Regions from separate parts of the Streptomyces vastus genome, predicted to be linked through region 1. Evidence: riboswitches for the same ligand, from Rfam matches in the RefSeq annotation. Region 1 holds a riboswitch; each other region holds the start of a gene.

The links. Region 1 has a riboswitch for cyclic di-AMP ahead of ABD357_RS38715 (M23 family metallopeptidase). Riboswitches for the same ligand answer to the same signal wherever they lie in the genome.
Region 2: another riboswitch for cyclic di-AMP. It lies ahead of ABD357_RS26095 (M23 family metallopeptidase); the one in region 1 lies ahead of ABD357_RS38715 (M23 family metallopeptidase).
Region 3: another riboswitch for cyclic di-AMP. It lies ahead of ABD357_RS19350 (LysM peptidoglycan-binding domain-containing protein); the one in region 1 lies ahead of ABD357_RS38715 (M23 family metallopeptidase).

What each region holds. Positions count from the first base shown of each region.
Region 1 is NZ_BAAASJ010000118.1:253,207-260,523, forward strand. Features, by position in the region: gene ABD357_RS38705 (tyrosine-protein phosphatase) at 1-500, opposite strand, end outside; gene ABD357_RS38710 (alpha-galactosidase) at 692-2,791, shown strand; cyclic di-AMP (ydaO/yuaA leader) riboswitch at 3,093-3,256, shown strand; gene ABD357_RS38715 (M23 family metallopeptidase) at 3,259-4,167, shown strand; gene ABD357_RS38720 (DUF6250 domain-containing protein) at 4,399-5,115, shown strand; gene ABD357_RS38725 (SGNH/GDSL hydrolase family protein) at 5,238-6,023, shown strand; gene ABD357_RS38730 (TetR/AcrR family transcriptional regulator) at 6,346-6,945, opposite strand; gene ABD357_RS38735 (glutamate dehydrogenase) at 6,987-7,317, opposite strand, start outside.
Region 2 is NZ_BAAASJ010000067.1:18,230-25,546, reverse strand. Features, by position in the region: gene ABD357_RS26120 (alkaline phosphatase family protein) at 1-105, opposite strand, end outside; gene ABD357_RS26115 (DUF5998 family protein) at 105-692, opposite strand; gene ABD357_RS26110 (bifunctional acetate--CoA ligase family protein/GNAT family N-acetyltransferase) at 734-3,538, opposite strand; gene ABD357_RS26105 (HPr family phosphocarrier protein) at 3,709-3,990, shown strand; gene ABD357_RS26100 (GntR family transcriptional regulator) at 4,206-4,901, opposite strand; gene ABD357_RS26095 (M23 family metallopeptidase) at 5,131-5,919, opposite strand; cyclic di-AMP (ydaO/yuaA leader) riboswitch at 5,933-6,090, opposite strand; gene ABD357_RS26090 (M16 family metallopeptidase) at 6,307-7,317, opposite strand, start outside.
Region 3 is NZ_BAAASJ010000036.1:224,727-232,043, reverse strand. Features, by position in the region: gene ABD357_RS19355 (hypothetical protein) at 1-242, shown strand, start outside; cyclic di-AMP (ydaO/yuaA leader) riboswitch at 872-1,022, shown strand; gene ABD357_RS19350 (LysM peptidoglycan-binding domain-containing protein) at 1,027-1,764, shown strand; gene ABD357_RS19345 (peptidase inhibitor family I36 protein) at 2,752-3,438, shown strand; gene ABD357_RS19340 (hypothetical protein) at 3,533-3,967, shown strand; gene ABD357_RS19335 (RNA polymerase sigma factor) at 4,054-4,692, shown strand; gene ABD357_RS19330 (CU044_5270 family protein) at 4,689-5,747, shown strand; gene ABD357_RS19325 (hypothetical protein) at 5,983-6,738, opposite strand; gene ABD357_RS19320 (hypothetical protein) at 6,933-7,317, opposite strand, start outside.

The sequences.
Region 1 (7,317 bases):
GACAGGCCCGCGCGGTCCTTGCCCGCCGCGCAGTGCATCAGCGCGGGCACGCTGTCCTCGGCCATCGCGTGCAGCACCCGCGAGTGCTCGGGAGTGCGCTCCTTGATGATCGAGCGGTAGGACCTGATCATCCGGTTTGCCGCCTTGCCGTCCGCGAGGATCATGCGCAGTTGGTCCAGGTCGCCGTCGCGGACCATTGTCCAGAACTCGGCGCCGTGTGCCGGATCGGTCAGCGGCAGGTTCACATTCCGCACGCCCGGCAGCTCGATGTCCGGACCTTCCAGCTTCTTGTCCGCCTCGTTGCGGAAGTCGAAGATCGTGTGCAGGCCCAGCGAGGCGAGGAACGCGGCGTCCTCCTCGGTCGCGTGCGCAAGATGGCCGCTGCGGAAGAGCAGTCCGGGCGCCACGCGTCGGCCGTCCTCGGTCGGCAGGCCGCCCACATCGCGGAAGTTGCGCACTCCGGTCAGCTCGGGCTCGGTCGACGGGACCTGCTGCGTCACGGGGGCTCCTCCCAGTCGGCGGCCGACGCTGTTGTCGGCAGGGCGCCTCTCGACGATACGACATGCATTCGTGGGCCAATCAGTTGTCCACAGGCGGTGCCGGTGCCACGTCCACAGGCGGTGCCGGCGCGGTGCGGACGCCTGCGATGATGTTGTGCTTGAGCGAGCTTGTTCGGATCTGTGAGGACTTGATGGTGGAGATCGGCAAAGACGGTCGTACGTGGCTGCTTTCGGGGCCCACAAGCAGTTATGCCCTGCGGCTCACGGACCAGGACGAGCTGCTGCATCTGCACTGGGGGCCGCGCATCGCGCTTGCGGACGCCGAGGCACTGGCCGCCCGTCCCGGGCCTGACTACCGGGGCTTCGAGTCCCAGCTCGACGGGCACGAGGAGTACCCGGTCGAGGGCGGCCCTCGTTTCGTACGGCCTGCGCTGTCCGTGCGCACGGACGAGCGACGCGGCACGGAGTGGTGCTTCGAGGCATACGAAGTGGATGAATCCGATGAATCGGATGGGGTCGAGCTGCGGCTGCGGTTCTCCGACTCCGGGCTCGGCATCACGCTGCACTACCGGATGCATCCCGGCTCCGACGTCGTCGAGCGCTGGGTGACCCTCGCCAACGAAGGGCCCACCCTGGAGGTCCTGCGCGCCGACTCCGCGACCTGGACGCTGCCGGAGCGCGAGGGCTGGCGTCTGTCCCAGACGCACGGGCGCTGGGCGGCCGAGTCTCAGCTCGTACGAACGGACCTCACCTACGGTGAGCAGGTCATCGGCAGCCGGCGCGGGCACACGGGGCATCAGCATCTGCCGTGGGTCGCACTGGACGTCGGGGGTGCGGCGACCGAGGAGCACGGCGAGGTGTACGGGTGCGCGCTCGCCTGGTCCGGTTCGTGGCGGATCGCTGTGGCCCAACTCCCGGACGCGCGCGTGCAGATCACCGGCGGCGCCGGGTATGACGACTCCGGCCTGGTGCGGCTGGAGCCGGGGGAGAGCTTTGTCACGCCGGTCTTCGCGGGCCTGTGGAGCGATGGCGGCTTCGGCGGGGCGAGCCGGGCCTGGCACGCGTACCAGCGGACGTATGTGATCCCGGACGCGGACCAGGACAGACCCGTGCTCTACAACTCCTGGGAGGCCACGGAGTTCGACATCTCCGAGGAGCAGCAGCGGGCGCTCGCCCGGCGGGCCGCGGCGATGGGCGTGGAACTCTTCGTGGTCGACGACGGCTGGTTCGGGAAGCGGACCAGCGACCGGGCCGGGCTTGGGGACTGGACGCCCAACCCCGACCGCTTCCCGGCCGGGCTCAAGCCGCTGGCGGACGAAGTGCACGCCCTCGGCATGCAGTTCGGGATCTGGGTCGAGCCGGAAATGGTCAATGCGGATAGTGAGTTGTATCAGACGCATCCTGCCTGGATTCAGTATCAACCAGGACGAAAGAAGACAGAGCTCCGCAATCAGCTCGTACTGAACCTCGCGCGCGAAGACGTCCAGGAGTATCTGTGGGAGCAGCTTCACGGCCTGCTCTCCAGTGCCCCGATCGACTATGTGAAGTGGGACTTCAACCGCTGCTTCACGGACGCCGGCTGGCCCGGTGAGGCGTATCCGCAGCGGCTGTGGGTCGACCATGTGCACGCCCTGTACGGCCTGTTGGACCGGCTGCGGGCCGCGCACCCCGGTGTCGCCTTCGAGTCCTGCTCCGGCGGTGGCGGCCGGATCGATCTCGGCGTCATGGCGCGTACGGACCAGGTGTGGACCTCGGACAACACCGATCCGCTCGACCGGCTCGCCATCCAGCACGGCTTCAGCCAGATCCACCCGGCGCGGGCCATGGCCGCCTGGGTCACCGACAGCCCGAACAATCAGCTCAACGGACGCGTGAGTTCGCTGCGTTTCCGCTTTGTGAGCTCCATGGCCGGAGTGCTCGGGGTCGGTGGCGACCTGGCCGAGTGGAGTGACGAGGAACTCGCCGAGGCGCGGGACTGGGTGGCCCTCTACAAGGAGATCCGGCCCGTCGTGCAGCGGGGCGACCTCTACCGGCTGCGGGCGCCGGAGGGCGGGCTGAGTGCCGTGCAGTACGTCCACGAGGACCAGGCCGTGGTCCTTGCCTGGCTCCAGGCTCAGCATTACGGCGAACCCGTGGCGCCCGTACGGCTGCGGGGACTCGACCCGGCGGCGGTGTACGAATGCCTCGAAACGGGCGAAGTGTGCAGAGGTGCGGTGTTGTTGCATCACGGGCTGAGGACCGGCTTGCGCGGCGACCTTGATGCGGCAGTTTTCCGCCTGCGTCGCATCTGAGAGTTGTGTCCGTATTAGAGCGCCTTCATTCCAACTCGCTCTGGAATAGTTACTCCTGAATCCGTGATGCGTGAGCAGCGTCATATTCGTGACAGTCCGCTGTCGCCATGTTCACGTAATTCAAGCGTGTTTACAGGGGATTTCGAGAAGGCGGGAGACCGGTGATTCACGGAGTGTGACGGCGATTTCGGTCAAGGATCAAGAGAATGGGGCACATAGGGAACCCAAAGCTTGTCCCTGTCCGTCTTAGTCGCTTACGTTCACCACCAATCCGGGCGGACGCCTAATCCTGCCGCCGCCCGTAATCCGCACACCGATCCGTACACGGCAGGAGCGGGGGACCCACAGGTACAACGCCTGTTCCGGTCTCCGGAACAGGCTTGGGGTAAAGCTGCGCGAAAGCGTGGCCGGGCATCTCCAGCTCGCACCCGACAGCTCACCTCGTAGGCGCCGGAGAGGAATTCGCCATGCCCGCGAAGGGTAAGCACCGCCGCCCGAAGTCCGCGCGTTTCACCCGCTCGATAGCCGTTGCCTCGACCGGTGGCGCCGCTCTCGCGCTGCCTTTGCTGGGAGCGGCCGGCGCACAGGCCGCTACTCCGCAGAACGCGCCCGCGTCTGTTTCCAATAAGGCCGAATCCGTTTCCCAGAAGGCTGTTGAGTCCGCTCCGGTCGCCGCGCAGAAGAAGGCCGCGACCAGGACGTACGAAGTGAAGGCGGGCGATTCTCTCTCGAAGATCGCCGGCGAACAGAATGTCAGCGGTGGCTGGAAGAAGCTCTACCAGGACAACCGTCAGGTCGTCGGAAGTGACCCGGGGCTCATTCACCCGGGCCAGAAGCTGACCATCGGCAAGAGGGCCGCCGCGCCTTCCGGCGCCAACGAGGTCAAGGCCCCCAAGGCGGCCGAGGCGCCCCAGGTATCCGCGAAGAAGGCTGCGCCTGCCAAGGCGGCCGAGGCGCCCAGCAGTTCGAGCGGCTTCACCATGCCGGTCGAGGGTGCGACCGTCAGCACCCCGTACCGGATGTCGGGTGGCATGTGGTCCAGCGGCTACCACACCGGTGTCGACTTCGCCGCCGCGACCGGCACTTCGCTCAAGGCCGTGGGTGCGGGCACGGTCGTCTCCGCAGGCTGGGGCGGCGCGTACGGCAACCAGGTCGTCATCAAGCTCAGTGACGGCCACTATGCCCAGTACGCCCACCTTTCGTCCCTTTCCGTCTCGCAGGGGCAGTCTGTGACCGCGGGTCAGCAGGTCGGCCTCTCCGGCGCGACCGGCAACGTCACCGGTCCGCATCTGCACTTCGAAATCCGCACCACGCCGGACTACGGATCGGACGTGGACCCGCTGGCGTTCCTGCGCTCGCACGGCGTCTCCGTCTGACGTCACCAGCGCACTGCGCGGGCGGATCGCGTCTCCTCTCGCGCCGAAGGCCGGACCCCTGATCCCCGGGTCCGGCCTTCGGCTTGTTCCGGGGTCGACAGGGAGGACGGCTGGCGGTCAGGATCTGAGAGAGCAAGCGCTTTCTGCCTGTCTGTCAGATCAGTACAGGCGTCAGATCAGCACAACATGAGATCGGCACGACCCGTCGTACGCCAGCCAAGGAGACGCTTCATGACGACCCGCAGAGCCTTCGGAGCCCTGGCCGCCGGTGCCGCCCTCGCGGCCCTGGGCTCCGCGCACACTGCGAGCGCGTCGGCGCGCCTCCGTCGAGGACGGCTCATCGCCCGCGACGGCTTCCGGCACGGACTGGGGCAGTGGGCAACGGAGTTGCAGGACGGCGGCAGTGTCACCGCGTCCCGTGGGGTCATGGAGATCGATGTGCCCGGCGGCGCCACGGTCTGGTTCAAGCGGAAGCTCGTGGGACCGTACGTCATCGAGTACACGGCCACACCGGTCTCCGCGGGCGGTGTCAACGACCGGGTGTCGGACCTCAACAACTTCTGGAACGCCGTCGACGTCCGCTCCCCGGACGACCTCTTCGCCACCGAACGCGGCGGCGCCCTCGACGAGTACGACTACCTCAAGACGTACTACTCGGGCTACGGTGCGAACTACAACACGACCACGCGGCTGCGCCGTTACGTGGGCCAGGCCGACGTCCGGCCGCTGATCCACGACTACACCGAGCCCCTGCTCGTGGCGAACCGCCCCCACCGCGTCCGGATCGTCTCGCACGGCGCGATCGTCCAGTGGTGGAACAACGGGCGGCTCGTCTTCGACTACGCCGACCCGGAGCCGTACACGAGCGGGCACTTCGCGTTCCGGACCGTGTGGAGCCATTTCCGGATCGCGGACTTCCGGGTGTGGGAGCTCCGTATTCCGAGTTGACCGGGACTTTACGCGTGGCTTATCTCACCGTCCGTCAACCCTTTCCTACGGTCGCGTAGCTCACATCTCAAGGTGAATCATGGGTCGATGTGGCAGACGATTCGAAGAAACTCAGCAGATCAGTGATCGGGTCGTACGTGGCGGTGGGGGACAGCTTCACCGAGGGCGTCGGCGACCCCGGCCCCGACGGGGCGTTCGTCGGATGGGCCGACCGGTTCGCGGTGCTGCTCGCCGACCGGCGGCCTGAGGGCGACTTCGGCTACACCAACCTCGCCGTCCGGGGGAAACTGCTCGACCAGATCGTCGAGGACCAGCTTTCGCGCGCGAAGGAGCTGGCGCCGGACCTGGTTTCCTTTTCCGCGGGCGGTAACGACATCCTTCGGCCGGGGACCGATCCCGACGAGGTCGCTTCTCGCTTTGAGTGTGCCGTCGCCGAGCTCACGTCGGCTGTCGGCACGGTGCTTGTGACGACCGGCTTCGACACCCGTGGTGTGCCTGTGCTCAAGCACTTGCGCGGCAAGATCGCTACGTACAACGGGCATGTGCGGGCGATTGCCGATCGGTACGGGTGTCCTGTGCTCGACCTGTGGTCGCTGAAGACCATTCAGGATCGGCGGGCCTGGGACGACGACCGGCTGCATCTGTCGCCGGAGGGACACACCCGGGTTGCACTCCGCGCCGGGCAGGTTCTTGGGGTACCGGTCCCTGCGGATCCGGACCAGCCGTGGCCGCCGCTGCCGCCGCGCGGCACGCTGGAGGTGCGGCGGGATGACATTCACTGGGCTCGGGAGTACCTGGTGCCGTGGATTGGGCGGCGGCTTCGGGGGGAGTCGTCGGGGGATCGGGTGGTGGCCAAGGGGAGCCTTTCGCCGGATGACATCAAGTTGCGGATGCGTTCTGCTGTTTGAGGGGTTCTTTTCCCCAGCCCCGCCCCTTCCCGAAACTGGGGGCTGCGCCCCCAGGCGCCCCGCCAGGGGGTGGGGGGTGACACTGCGTGTCGCGGCTGCGGGTGCGTCGTGGCTGGTCGCGCCCCGCGGCGGAGCCGCAAATCGACACAGCCCCGCGCCCCTGAAAGACCAAAGCCTGCGACTCCCGGCACCCCGGGCAACCCCGAGCCCCGAGCAAGCCCGGGCCCACCACGCACCCCAGGGGCGCGGGGCTGTGACATCAGCGGCTCCGCCGCGGGGCGCGACCAGCCACAACGAACCCGCACTCGCCCGCGAACCGAACTCACGACCCCTGAAGGCCCAGTTCCTGGGCCAAGGCCTCATCCGCCCACTGCTGCGTGCGGGCTCGAGACACTGCGCCCTCATACGCCGTCATCTGGACAGCCAGGCCGTCCAGAAGCGCGGTGAGGCGCAGAGCCGTATCCATGGGAGACGGGCACTGGAACTCACCGGCAGCCACACCCTCCGCGATGACCTCCGTCAGCGCGGCCTTCCACTGGCGGTCGAGGTCTCGCGCGACGTCCCGTAGCGCGGGCTCGCGCAGGGACGCCGACCAGCCCTCGATCCACAGTCGCCACCCCTTGGCCTGGCCAGTGGACGCGTACCAGCGGACGGCGGCCCGCAGGCGGCGCAGCGCCGTGGTGCGGCGAGCGAGGAGCTTGCGCAGATGCGCCAGGTCGCCCTCGGCCGCGTAGGCGAACGCGGCGGCGACCAGTTTCTCCTTCGTCGAGAAGTGATACAGCACCAGCGCGTTGCTGACCCCCAGCGCGGCGGCCACGTCGGCGATCCGTACGGCCGCGACGCCCCGCGCCTCGATCTGCTCGACCGTGGCCCGCAGCAACTCCTCCCGCCGCTCCTGAACGCTCAACCGAACCCTGGCCACGCCCGCAACCCTACACACGGGGTCGGACAAGGCGGTCGGCGTCACCGATACCACCCGAACCGTTCCGAAATCAGCGGCAGCCGGTCCGCGACGATCGCGTGGGCGGCCGCCCGCGGTGTCGTGCCATCGACCTCCGCGCGCGTGAGCATCTGGTCGATCAGGGCCCGCATGGAGCGTCGCGTGTATGCGAACGCCTCCTCCGCGTCGGCCCCGATGTCGCCGAACAGGGTCCACCACCACCAGGCGTTGGTCCCGGAGTTGACGACGACGTCCGGCAGGACGGTGACACCGCGCGCGGCGAGCAGTGCCTCCGCCTCGGGCAGCACGGGCATGTTCGCGGCCTCGACGATCCAACGAGCCGTGATCCGCGCC
Region 2 (7,317 bases), on a different contig from region 1:
GGCGAGTGTGGGCAGCAGATCGGCAAGCGAACCGGAGCCGTACTCGGGCACGGGTGCGGACTCGACGGTGAGGGGTTCCGGGTGGTCCCAGAGGGGCTGCGCCATTACGGGGTGACGTCCGCGGTCGCCTCGGAGAGCGACTGGGCGAAGGCGAGCGTCTGACGCACGGCGTCCGGGCCGTCGCCTGCCTCGCTGACGCGCAGGCTGAGGTCGTCCGCCGTCGAGCTGCCCGTATAGCCGTGGTCCGCCTCGCAGTTGGGGTCTCCGCAGGCGGCCGGCTCCAGGTCGAGGCGGGAGACCGCGCCCCAGCCGATGGTGAGGACGACCTCGCGGGGCAGTGTCCCGGGCACGTACTTCTCCGGGTTGGCGACGACCCGGCTGAGAACGACCGACGAGATCCGGCCAAGCTTCACGGACTCGGTGGACGTCGTCGCGTACGGCGTCGGCGACGTACTGTCCGCGGCCTGCTCGTCGGTGTGGCTCACGATGAAGCGGTTGTCGGTGAGGACGAGCACCGTCACATGCCGACGCACCTCGTTGGCGTCGAACGTCGTCTCCTGGTGGACCAGAAACGACCGGATGGCCTCGCCGCCGACAGCGGCCTCCACCGCCTCGGCCACGAGGGCCGGGTAGTAGCCGCTGCGCTCGATCGCCGCTCGCAGCCCCTGGGTCGATGTACTGGTCTTGGCCATGGCGCCCATCCTACGGGGGCGCACTGACTGCGAGGCACCGATCAGTACACAGGAAGTGTGCGCGGACCGAGGTCGCCGCGGGCGGGCGGGGGCGCTAGCCGCACGGAGGCACCGAGCGCCGACAGCCCGCGCGGGGCTACGACCACGGGCTCCAGAGTGACGGAGACGACCTCCGGGTGGTCGTCCACAAGGCGCGACAGGCGCAACAGCAGTTCCTCCAGAGCCGCCGTGTCCGCCGGTGCCGAGCCCCGCCAGCCGAAGAGGAGCGGCGCCGTCCGGATCGACCGGACCAGAGAGTCCGCATCCCGGTCGGTGACCGGAATCAGCCTGTGCGCGGTGTCGCCGAGCAGCTCCGAGGCGGCCCCGGCGAGCCCGAACGAGAGCACCGCTCCGGCCGCCGGGTCGATCACCGCTCGGACGACGGTGTCGACGCCGCGGGGCGCCATGCTCTGCACCACCGGGCGCAGCTCCGCGGGCTTCCCGAAGAGCTCGGTCAACTCGGCGTACGCCCGACGCAGTTGCTCTTCGTCCGCCAGATCCAGTCGTACGCCGCCCAGGTCGGCGCGGTGCCGCAGGTGCGGGGCGGTGGCCTTCAGCGCCACGGGGTAGCCGGAGCGCTCGGCCGCCGCGACGGCTTCGTCGGGCGTCGGGGCGGGCAGGGCGCGGCGTACGTCGATGCCGTACCGGCCGAGCAGCGTGCAGGTGTCCTCGGGGCCGAGCGTGAGCCCGGCCGGGTCGCCCTTCGCCAGCAGAGCGTCGATCTGCTCGGCGGCCCCCTTTTCGTCGATGTCCTCGAATTCGGGCACCCGGCCGGGCTCGGCGGCGTCCCGGCGCCACTGCCCGTATCTGACGGCTTCGGCGAGGGCGCGGACGGCGCGTTCGGCCGCGGGGTAGGCGGGGATGAGTGGGGATTCGTCCGCAGGGGCCTGTGGCGCGGGGCGTTCGGCGGGCGCCGGCACCTGGTGCTCGACGGCATGGGGCGCGGTGCTGGTGGCGGCGGAGAGCGCTTCGGCGAGCCCGCCGAGCTCCACATGGACCACGAGCACCGGCTTCGCCGGGGACGCCGCCGCGGCCGAGCGGAGCGCCTCGGCGAGAGGGGCGTCGGCCGCGGACGTCTCACCGACCGCTGGTATGGCCGTGACCACGACAGCGTCACAGGCGTCATCGGTCAGCGCATGTGAGAGCGCCGCATGGAAATCGTCTGCGGATGCCGCCGTGGTCAGATCCAGCGGGGGCAACGGCCGAAGTCCTTCAGCGAGGCAGGCGTCGTACGTGAGCAGCCCGAGCGACTCGGAGTTCCCGAGGATGGCCACACGGGGCCCGGCGGGGAGCGGCTGGCGTGCCAGCAGCAGCCCGGCGTCGACGAGTTCGGTGATCGTGTCCACCCGGATGACCCCGGCCTGCCGCAGCAGCGCGGAGACGGTCGCGTGCGGCAGCCGCGTGGCCCGTACGGCATGTCCCGGAGGTGCGGCCCCGCCGTGCCGCGCGCCCTGGACGACGACGAGCGGCTTGGCCGCGGCGGTCCGGCGCGCGAGGCGCGTGAACTTCCGCGGGTTGCCGATGGATTCGAGGTACATGAGCGCGACATCGGTGTCGGGGTCGTCGTACCAGTACTGCAGTACGTCGTTGCCGGACACGTCCGCGCGGTTGCCCGAGGAGATGAACGTCGACACCCCGGTCACGCCCGTGACGCCGCCACCGCGCCGCTGCAGCCGGGACAGCAGCGCGATCCCGATGGCACCGGACTGCGCGAACAGACCGATGCGTCCGGACCGCGGCATCTCGGGCGCGAGCGAGGCGTTGAGCCGTACATCCGGAGCGGTGTTGATGACCCCGAAGGCGTTGGGCCCGATGATGCGCATGCCGTACGCGCGCGCGTGGCGCACGAGTTCACGCTGGCGCTCCAGCCCTTCGGGGCCGCTCTCGGCGTACCCCGCGGAGATCACGACGAGCCCCTGCACGCCATGCTCACCGCAGTCGGCGACGGCCTGGGGGACGTGCTCGGCCGGGACGGCGACCACGGCGAGATCGACGGGGTCCGGGATGTCACGGATCGAGCGGTACGCCGCGACTCCGCCGAGTTCCTTCTCCTGCAGGGCCCTGTTCACCGCGTACAGGCGTCCGCCGAACCCGGCCCCACGGAGGTTGTCGAGGACGCTGCGCCCCACTCCCCCGGGTGCGCGGCCGGCCCCGATGACGGCGACCGAACCGGGTGTGAGGAGCCGGGCCACGGACCGCGCCTCGGCACGCTGCTCCCGGGCCCACTGCACCGCGCGTGAGCGGTCGGTGGGCTCCAGGTCGAACTCCAGGCGTACGACGCCGTCTTCGAAGCTGCGCTTCTGTTGGTAGCCGGCGTCCGTGAACACCTTGATCATCTTGTTGTTGGCGGGCAGCACCTCGGCGGCGAACCGGCGAATGCCGCGCTCGCGGGCCACCGCGGCGATGTGTTCCAGCAGCGCGGAGGCCACGCCGCGGCCCTGGTGGGCGTCCTGCACGAGGAAGGCGACCTCGGCCTCGTTGGCCGGAGCTGAGGCCGGCAGCCCCTCGGCGTTGATGCGGTCGTAGCGTACGGTGGCGATGAACTCGCCGCCGACCGTGGCCGCGAGTCCCACCCGGTCCACAAAGTCGTGGTGCGTGAAGTGGTGGACATCCTTTGCGGACAGGCGCGGGTACGGCGCGAAGAAGCGGTAGTACTTCGACTCGTCGGACACCTGCTCGTAGAAGCTGACCAGGCGGTCGGCGTCGTCGGCCGTGATCGGCCGGATGCGCGCGGTGCCGCCGTCGCGCAGCACGACGTCGGCCTCCCAGTGGGCGGGATACTCGTGCCGGTCCGACGAGGTCTGCATGGGCCCCAGAGTACGGCTCGTGTCCGACAATGGCGCGAGGCGAGTCCGGGTCCCGACTCGGGCCCCCGCACGGGCTCCTGGCCTCTGCCGGGCTCATCGCCCGCTCGGGGACGCTTCACGTATGGAATAGTGGTCTAGACAACCTGAGAACACCTGAAGGGCAGCATCACATGGCTGAGCGCCGCGTCAACGTCGGCTGGGCCGAGGGCCTCCACGCCCGCCCCGCCTCCATCTTCGTCCGTGCGGCCACGGCCGCCGGCGTCCCTGTGACGATCTCCAAGGCGGACGGCAACCCCGTCAACGCCGCCTCCATGCTCGCGGTGCTCGGCCTGGGCGCCAAGGGCGGCGAGGAGATCGTCCTGGCCTCCGACGCCGAGGGCGCGGACGCCGCGCTCGACCGCCTGGCCAAGCTGGTCGCGGAAGGGCTCGAGGAACTGCCCGAGACTGTTTAGTGCACCTGAACCGGCGCCGCTCTCGCGGAGATGGTTGCGCGCGGCCTGGGTTCCTCAATTGATGGTTGCGGTGGTCGTCGCATCAAAAGACACCATCCCGCACACATACCTGAAGGGCTCGCCCGAAATATCGGGCGGGCCCTTTGCAATTCCAGGATGCGGGCAGCGAAAATAATCCCCCGCGAATTACTCCCCCTTTGTATACGGCGCCACTGTTAATGCCGCAGGCTCGCCGTGTTTACGGGGTGTTGCGAAGTCCTCACACGCTCCACGCGATCAGCGCGCTCGGGAAAGCGCAGCCGATGTGCGGCCGTCGCCCGCTCGGTGTGCAGAGCCGTGATGGCCCGGGCCCGCTCGCTGTCGCCGCGCGCGACGGCGTCCACGATGCCGCCGTGCTCCGACCAGGACTCGGCGGGGTGGGCCGGCGCCTCAACCGAGTACATCCAGGCGATCTTGTGCCGCAGCTGGGTGAGCATCGAGGTCAGCGCGGGGCTGCCGGAGGCCTGCGCGAGCGTCTCGTGGAACCAGCCGCCCAGCGAGCGCAGATCCTCGCCCTGGCCCCTCCTGGCCCGCTCCTGGCCCAGCCTGACGAGGCCTCGCAGCACCTTGAGGTGCGCCTCCGTCCGCCGCTGCGCGGCGCGCGCGGCGCCCAGCGGCTCCAGGAGCATGCGCATCTCCAGGAGGTCGGCGGCCTCCTGCTCGGTGGGTTCCGCGACGCACGCGCCCGCGTGGCGGCGGGTGACGACGAAGCCCTCCGCCTCCAGCGTGCGCAGCGCCTCCCGCACGGGGACCCGCGAGACGCCGTAGCGACGCGCGAGCAGTTCCTCGGTGAGCCGGCTGCCGCGTTCGTAGACACCCGCGACGATGTCGTCACGGATCGCCGTGCATACCGAGTGCGCGGGAATACGCATGACCGGACCTCCGCCTTAATCCCCGCGAAACGCGGTCGATTGACGCTCGTTCGGTGACTCTATTGCAGAGAGCCGGAAATTCCGATGGCGGGCCGGAATCCATGGAGTTTTTTTGGACACATAGTCGCGCAGAACAGGCAGTCGTCCCGTCGGCATGCCTGAAAGCCCCGGCTCGGTGAGCCGGGGCTTTCAGGAGGGGTGCGGTGATGCTTCTGCGCCGTCAGCGCAGTCAGACGTTCACGCCGTGCGACCTGAGGTAGGCGAGGGGGTCCATGTCCGAGCCGTACTCCTGGGACGTACGTGCCTCGAAGTGGAGGTGTGCTCCGGTGACGTTGCCGGTCGCCCCGGAGAGGCCTATCTGCTGGCCCGGGGTGACGCTCTGGCCGACGGAGACGGAGAGGGACGACATGTGGGCGTACTGCGTGTACGTGCCGTCGTTCATCTTGATGACGACCTGGTTGCCGTACGAGCCCTCGAAGCCGGCCTCTACGACGGTGCCGGCACCCACGGCGCGGACGGTGGTGCCGCTTGCGGCGTGGAAGTCGATGCCGGTGTGGCTGCCGGAGGACCAGACGGAGCCGCCGGCCTTGTAGCCGGTGGAGACGTACGAGTCGCTGATCGGCGAGACGAAGGAGTTGAGCAGGCGCTTGCGCTCGGCCTCGCGGGCGGCGCGCTCCTTGGCCTCACGCTCGGCCTTGGCCTTCGCCTCGGCACGGGCCTTCTGCTCCGCGGCCCGCTTCTGGGCGGCCTCCTCGGCCGCCTCGCGGGCGGCGGCCTCCTCGGCGGCCTGCCGCTGGGCGTGCGCCTGGGCGTCGATCTGGTCGGCGACCGAGTCGCCCATGGTGACGGCCTGGGTCAGCCCTGTCTGCTTGACCGAGGAGGGGCCGGCGAACGCCGGGGCGGCCAGGGTGCCGATGACACCGGTGGTGGCGAGCGTCGCAACGCCCACGGTCCTCGAGGACGTGCGCTTCGTACGGCTCGGGCGACGGTGCTTCCCGGTGGCGCGGGTGAACGCCATGAAGTGGCTGGTCCTTTCCTTCCTTCTCGCCTACCGGGTTAGCTGACGGGTTCGGAGCAGGAAGGTCTCCTACGGGCTCCCTCCAGGAGGGCGCCCGATTCACCCCAGGGACTGCGATGGGTCCCCGGCTCCCCTGGCTCGCGCCGTACGGGGACTCGGCGATGACTGTCCGGTGCCGCGGATGCGGCGCACTGCCTGACGAACAGCCGGACCGACGCTAAGCGGGCCATCTCTCAAACAACAAACGGATGACGGCTTTTGTAGCGCACGCCACAGGGCAGACACACAACCTCCATACCAACTCTCAATCAATCCAATCAATTTGGACAAAGCGGGACCCTGGAGGCTCATCAGCCTCCAGGGTCCCCAGGGATGTGCGGCGGTGCTCTACTCGGCCGGGACCACGCTCACTTCACCGATTCCGAGGGCCTTGACGGGCTCCTCGATCTGGGCGGCGTCCCCGACGAGGACGGTCACCAGACGGTCCACCGGGAAGGCGCTCACGGCGGCCGCGGTGGCCTCCACAGTGCCCGTCGCGGCGAGTTGGCGGTACAGCGTCGCCTGGAAGTCGTCCGGCAGGTGCTGCTCCACCTGGTCGGCGAGCGTGCCGGCGACGGCGGCCGCGGTCTCGTACTTGAGCGGCGCCACGCCCACCAGGTTCTGTACGGCGATGTCGCGCTCGGCGTCCGTCAGGCCCTCGGCCGCGAGCGTACGCAGCACCTTCCAGAGGTCGTCGAGCGCCGGGCCGGTGTTCGGCGTGTCCACCGAGCCACTGATGGCGAGCATCGCGGCGCCCGTGCCGTCCGGAGCGGAGCGCAGCACCTGGCCGAACGCCCGCACACCGTAGGTGTAGCCCTTTTCCTCGCGCAGGACACGGTCAAGACGCGAGGTGAGGGTGCCTCCGAGGCAGTACGTGCCGAGCACCTGGGCGGGCCACACACGGTCGTGCCGGTCGGCGCCGACGCGGCCGATGAGCAGCTGTGTCTGGACGGCTCCGGGACGGTCGACGATGACCACACGGCCGGTGTCGTCGGCGGTCACCGGAGGCACGGGACGCGCCTCGGCCGGCGAGCCGGTCCAGGCGCCGAGCGTCTCGCCGAGCAGCGCGTCGAGGTCGACACCGGTGAGGTCGCCGACGACGACCGCGGTGGTGGTGGCGGGGCGTACATGCTTCTCGTAGAAGGCGCGTACGGCCGCCGAGTCGATGCTCGCGACCGTCTCCTCGGTGCCCTGGCGCGGGCGCGACATGCGTGAGGTCGCCGGGAAGAGCTGCTTGGAGAGCTCCTTGGCGGCGCGGCGGGCCGGGTTGGCGGTCTCATGCGGAATCTCGTCGAGCCGGTTGCGGACGAGGCGTTCGACCTCGCTGTCCTCGAAGGCGGGCGCCCTGAGGGCGTCGGC
Region 3 (7,317 bases), on a different contig from region 1:
AGCAGAACTGCCACGGCCAGTTCAAGCCGGGGCAGCTCATCGTCCTGTTCAAGGATCCGCTTGGTGTGCTCGATCCATGGGCGGAGGCTCTGCCCGGGGACCGCAGCGTCGATCCCCTCACGCTTCAGATCACGGCGGGGCTCTTCCTCGTGACCGGCTCATCCCTCTTCTATGCCGGGCAGCGGCGACGTTCCGACGGCGACCTGGTGGCGAGGGAACTGCGCAAGGTCCGGCGTTTGTGACGTCCGGGCGAGGTCTCGGTCGACTGTGCCGGGCAACGGGGCAGGGGGGCGTCCGGAGTCGCATGGACAGCCCACCTTCAGGGTCGTCGACCGTGCCGCTGCGGCGGCACGGTTGGGCAAGGTGAAATTGGTGTATCAGCTACGAATGTTACACATTATGGGCGATCTGTAACGTTTGTAGATCTACGTGCCGGTGGGTAGTCGACATGCACCACGTGCGTATACGCGGCCAGAGGCGAGCTTCGTCCGATATTCGACCTTATGCGGCAGCCTGCTTCCCGGACGCCGGTGCTCCGGCCTCCACTTCAAGCTCAACGTGGGACAACCCCGCAGAATGTAATGCCCGAGTTGCCTACATTGCCGCTTTATTCAGGCTTAGTGGTGCTTGATCGCGTGAATTGGGTCACGTTCGGGTGGATTGGGTGTTGAGGTGGCGCCTCGGCAACTTCCGCTTTGCGGTACGTAAGTTGAAGGTTGCGTTCCGGAATAATCGGGCGATTTCCCCCTCGTTTCGACGAGTTCATAAGGGGCGGACCGGGATTTCGGGGCTTGTTTCGGGTGTGTGCTCTCGCATACGTTCTCGTCGATCCGGGCGGAACGCCGAATCCTGCCGCCGCCTCGGAACCCCATTCATCCACGCGCTGACGGCAGGAGCGGGGGACCCAGGTAAGTCGCCGATCCGGGCACCGGAACGGCTTGGGGTGAAGTCGCGCTCATCGTGCGGCCGGGCATCTCCCGCCCGAACCCGACAGCTCACCTCGCAGGCGCCGGAGAGGAATTCGCCATGCCCGCACGAGGTAAGCACCGCCGTCCGAAAGCCCGCCGCATCGCCCGCGTCGTCGTCCCCGTAGGAACGGGCGGGGCCGCGCTCGCGCTCCCGTTCGTGGGGGTGACCGGCGCTCACGCCGCCCAGCCGGCGGCGCAGGTCGCACAGGTTGCGCAAGCCGCGGTTCCGCAGGTCGAGCTCGTCACGCACAAGGTGGTCAAGGGTGACACCCTGATCAGGATTGCGAAGAAGCGCACCACGAGCGGCGGTTGGCAGAAGCTCTACAAGGCCAACCGTGCGGTCATCGGTGACAACCCCTCGCTGATCAAGCCGGGCCTCACGCTGACGGTCGGTACGAAGAAGTCGGCCGCGAGCCCGGCGGCTGCCAAGTCCGCGGCGCCCGCTGCTGCCACCCCCGCCGCCGCGAAGACGTACACGAACGACCTCGACGGCTGGATCAAGGAGGCGCTGGACATCATGGCCCAGCATGGGATTCCGGGCTCGTACGACGGCATCCACCGCAACGTCATGCGCGAGTCGTCGGGGAACCCGCAGGCCATCAACAACTGGGACTCCAACGCCGCGGCCGGGACCCCGTCCAAGGGCCTCCTGCAGACCATCGATCCGACCTTCCAGGCCTACCACGTGCCCGGTACGTCGATGGACCCCTTCGACCCGGTCGCGAACATCGCGGCGGCCTGCAACTACGCCGCCGACAGATACGGCTCGATCGACAACGTCAACGGCCCTTACTGATCGGGCCTGGCTCGGCCTGCGACACGGCCATGGCCACAAGTGCCCCGTCCATGGGTCCATCCACCTGGGCGGGGCCGTTGGGGCCCATCGGTGGGAAATGCATTCTGAGGGCCTCGGCTTCGTCGGCTTGGACGACGACCTCGACGACCCGTGACCGTCACCGGCCGCAAGGCGGCCGGGGCCACCCGTTGACCGAAGCTCAGAAGCAGGCGAACAAGCTGGTCAGCCGCGAGCGTGCGGCCAACGAGCACGGCTTCGCCGACCTGATGAACTGGCGGATCCCCTCAAGGTTCGCATGAACGCCCGACACGCGACCGCCCTCATGCGACCGCGCTCCTGCGGGCTTTCCTCGTGCTGACGAACGCCGAGATCGAGCGCTGACGGACGATCACCTGCCACCGATCACGGTCGGCCCGATCATCCGGGCTCGAAGCGCCCATCCCCCTCGCCGTAACAGCAAGCCGGCCGGAATGCGCGTGTGTGCGGAATTTTGGAATCCACGCCCCTGAAGGGCTTGTGACAGGCCGTGACGCCGGGCCCGGAGGGGACGTGGCACAGACGGTGCGCCCCAACACGTGGCTGATCCGGCACCACGGGAAGCGATGACTCATCCGGAGGCGGGGAGGTCGGGCGCAGAAGCCGACGATCCGACGTCCCTTAGTGGGTTTGGCAGTTGGCGAGAAATCGCTTGATCCGAACGCCCGATCGGATCAAGATGGCTCTGCCCGGTCGGAGGAGATCACCGACCCACATGACGCGCCGCCCTGACCATGGGTGCGCGGGGGCAACGGGGGATGGAAAACGGGGGTCTGAATTATGTGCGTTTCACGCTGCGTTGCCGCCAAGTGCGAGATGCCGGCCGTTCGCGACGCCCAGCACCGGTAGGAGTCACCTTCCATCCGCCATCCGGCGCGATCGACCGCCGGTATGCGCGGTTCCGTCATGGCCGCGCGCTGTCCACATCACTGTTCGCACAGGGAGACATCCATGCGTCTACGCACCATGGCCGCTACCGCGGCCGTTGCCTCGCTGGTACTCGGCGGCGTCGCCGCCGCACCGTCGTTCGCCGCGGACGACCCCACCACGGTTCCCGGAGTCGTGACCGACGTCCTCACGCCCGAGGAGGAGGCTCAGGTCCACGCGCAGGCCGACGCCGCCGACACGGTGGATATGTACTACAAGGGCGAGAGAATCGACCCCGCGTCCGACTGGGAGGGCGCGCAGATCTGCGTCGAGGTGTCGGAGGACGGCACGATGCAGTGCTTCGACAACGACCGCGAGGCCAACACCTACCTCAGCGCCAACGCGCCGACCGCGGAGGGCCGGGCGGGAGCCAAGCGGGCGCTCACGGACCGAGCCTACCGCGATTGCCCGAGTAACTGGGTGTGCCTCTGGCAGAACTCCAATTACTCGGGCCGGCGGCTGCAGTGGCCGACGTATTCCGAGGCCAAAACGCGCCACCTCAACCAGTACTCCCCGTCGTTCCGGGACAAGGCTTCCTCTGCGTTCATAAACCGTCCGCAGCGCGGAGTTGAGCTCTACGACTTCCGTTCGGGCCTGCCCGACCCGCACCTGTTCCTGGGAGCGGGATACAGCCTCTACTCCAACTTCGCCAACATCGACTACACCTATGGCGGCAGTTGGAACGACAAGGCCGACGCCATCAAGTTCTGATCCTGGGGCCTGACCTCTACCGGTGCCTCCCTCGTGGGGGCGCCGGTATGGTGTCGCCCCCCATCCGGCCCACGTAACGCGACGGAGACGTTGAGTGAAGCCCACCCCCCACACTGCTGCCGTTCTCGCGCTCTGTGCCGCCCTGTTCGGCGGGGCCACCGCCTGCACCGCCGAGGACACCGCGAAGGCCGACAAGGTCGGCGTAGCCGAAACCCTGCCGACGGACACGGACAAGAAGCAGTCGAAGAAGCAGGCCGAGGACTTCCGCTCCTGGGTGAAGGAGCACGGAACAACGCAGCAGAAGGCCGCGGTACTGCGCGTCGACCGCATCATCGGCGAATGGAACGAGCACACCGGAAACGCCTACATCTCCACCGACATCAACGGTGGGAAAACCGAAGTGAAGGATCCGCAAGCCGCAGTTGACGCCATCGTCAAGGCATTCAGCGGGTGGAAGGATTCGGATCAGGGATATGTGTCCGTCTACGACGTGTTCGGCAACGCGATGGTCACCAACCAACAGTTCTGACCCCTTCGGGGACCGACGCATGGTGAGCTGGGCAGGTGTGTCACGCGTCACAGGGAACCGGTGACGGGTTGCGGACACTTCGTTTCGTGGAGACATCGCCGAGTGAGCGGGTGCGGTCCGGTAGCCGGGCGGCGTTCGATGAGATCTTCGACGAACACGCGGGAGTCGTGTATGCGCATGCCCTTCGGGTGACAGGAAACTGGGCCGTGGCCGAGGACGTCGTGTCCTTGACGTTCCTGGAGGCCTGGCGGCTGAGGGAGAAGCTGCGTGCCGAGGTGCTGAGCGTCCGGGCGTGGCTGCTGGGCATCGCGAACAACGTGCTGCGCAACACCACGCGGGCGGCCCGCCGACACCGGGCGGCGATGTCACGAATGCCGCCCCGGCCGCCCGTGCCCGACTTCGCGGACGAGGTGGTGGGCCGGCTCGCCGATACCGAACAGCTTCAAGCGGCGGCACGCGCGCTGCGCAGGTTGCGGCGGGCCGACCGTGAGGTGTTCACCCTGTGCGTGTGGTCGGATCTGAGCTACGCGGAGGCCGCCGAGGTTCTCGGGATCCCGGTGGGCACCGTCCGGTCCCGGCTGTCGCGCGCCCGCGCGCGGCTGCGTGAACTCGCCCACGACGAACTGCGCGGCGGCCCGAGGCCGATGGAACCCCTTGCGGGCAGCGGACACACATCAGGCAGCCGCACTCCTGCGGCCCGGTCACCACAGGAGAGGAACCGATGAACGCCGTCTCCCAGCAGCAGCCCGAGCGACACGAGCGGGCCGAGCGTGAGGAACTGGCCCGGCTGCTGCCGGCCGCGGACACATCCGGACTGACTCCCGACCGGCACCGCCTGCTCAAGGGACACGTCATGAACGAGATCGACTTCGACGCGCCGTCCGCCGCGGGGGCGGCGCGTCGTTCCCGCAAACGCCTGGTGTTCGTCCTGGCCCCCACCGCTGCCGCGTGCGCACTGGCTCTCTCGGTCGCTCTCGGCGGAATCGACGCGCTCACCGGCGGACGGGACACCGCCGGTCCCGGCAGCGTGGCGACACAGCCTGTGGCCTCGCCCGCCGCGGTCGAGCTGCTGAACCGCATCGCGCTGACCGCCAACGAACAGCCCGGCACCCAGGTCCGCGACAACCAGTACACCTATGTCAAGATCGTCGGCTTCGCGACGGCCCTGAACGGGGAGACCGGCGCGACGGAGCGGACCGACGAAGCCAGGGAAGAGTGGACCTCCGTGGATGGCACCGGCCGCACGCTGCAGCAGCAGGACGGTGAGGAATTCTGGCTGGACGCCCCGGGAGGCGGAACGCCGAACTCACCGACCTATCGACTGCTGGAAGGCCTGCCCACGGACCCAACGGCGCTGCTGAAGGAGATCTACGAGGACGCCGATCTCAACCATGGGTCGGGCACCGATTCCACCCTCGGCGCGGACCAAGCGGCCTTCGTCGCCATCGGTGACATGCTCCGCTACTCGGCGGCCCCGCCCGCCAGCAGCGCCGCGCTGTACCGGGCCGCCGCCCGTATCCCGGGTGTCACCACCCGCCCCGACGCTGTCGACGCCGCAGGCCGCCACGGGGTCGCGGTCACCCGTACCCATGACGGCGAACGCAACGAATGGATCTTCGACAAGGGCACCCTGCGTCTGCTGGGCACGCGCACCGTCCTCGTCGAGGACAGCGACTGGGGCAAGGCCGGTACCGCGGTCGAATCCGTCGCCATCACCGCCACGGGCATCGTCGACAAGCCCGGGCGGACGCCCGCGGAGGCCTCCGAGCGCCACGCCTGACCTCACCGCGACGAGGAACGCGAACCCGGCCGACGCGTCAACGGGCCTTCGACGCGGCTGACATCCGATCGTCGGCCGCGTCCCGGCCCAGGCCGGACGACGACGAACCGCCGACCGACCCGACGGCGGACATGGCACCCCCCGTCGGCCTACTCCAGCACGGCGTCCCCGCAGCCGCGGACGGCTGGCCTCCCTGACTCTCCTCGTCGGCTCCCAGGTGTCGGGACAGTGTGGATCAACTGAGCTTTGCGTTCTGCGCCTTCAGGACCGCTGCCGGGATCTTCGCGTCGCTGGGGTAGCCCTTGAAGATGGCCCCGCCGTTCACCGAGTAGTAGACGGCGACGATGTCGGCGCTGCGTACGGCCGCGCCGTGCACCGTGTGCGTGACCCCCTTGAACGCCATCGTGGACTTGAAGGCGAGGGATTCGTCACCTGCCGCATCGGTCTTCTCCGCGGTGACGGTGTCCTGCTTGCCGCTGTTGCCGTTCGCCTTGGCCGTGAAGCCGGCGCCGCAGGAGTCCACCGCCTTGGAGAGGCCGGCCATGGCGGACTGCGCCTTGCCCTCCTCCTCGTAGGCGTTGAGCGTTATGTAGTTGGACCCCTTGGTGAGGGTGTTTGTCGACGCGTGATGGGTGAGGAAAGCCTGCGGTTCGCCCAGCGGGAGCTGGTTCATCACGTACGCCAGTGGGGCGCAGACCGCTTTGTCCAGGGTGACCTCGTCCTGGGACTTGGCGAAGGTGTACTCGGCGTCCAGGGTTGACTTCTCCACCTTGTAGCCGCCGCCCACCTCGGCCTGGGTGACCATGAGCTTGGCCAGCCGCTCGGCCGGGCTCGGCCCCTTCGCCTGGGAAGCAGAGGCCGAGGCCTTTGGCTCGTCGGCAGCGGCAGCGGCAGCGGCAGCGTCGGTATCGGAGTCATCGCTGCCGCAGCCGGTCAGGCCGGTGAGTACGGCGACGGAGAGCGCGGAGGCAGCCAGGGCGGTTCGCTTCATGGGGGGACGGGCTCCTCGGTTTCTCGAGATGGAGAGAGATGGAGAGGGTGGGGAGGTGTGGGGGAGGTAAGGACGGTAGCCGTACGGGATCCTTGGCGCTTCGTGGGGTGCCGTCGCGGCAAGGGAGCGCCTGAACTCACGTACGGAGGGGTGTCCGTGAGCAGCAGCCCCGCTTGCCGCGTCGCCAACCCCCCCTACTGGCCCGGGAACTTCCAGATGAACGGCTCCCCGTCCTCCTCCGACCAGTGGACCTCCATCTCCTTCGCGTTCGCCGGGATCAGGTACGACTCGCAGAACGTGTGGCTCTCGCCCGTCCTCCAGCTCTCGACGTCGTACGGGTCCTCGCAGCCCGGCGCGTCGTCGGAGGCGCCGATGAGCAGGGCGCCCCGCTTGCCGTCCGCCCAGATGGTGGTGCCGTCGCCCGCGTCGGAGTCGGACGTCAGGGCCGGGCCCCCCTTGTGCGTGAATTTCACGTGCGCGACCGCGAGCACCAGGCCCTTGGCCTCCGCCTTGTCCTGCACCAGCTCCTGGGCCTCGGCCTCGGTGCCGACGTCCACCTTCTGCGCGGTGATGTCGTAG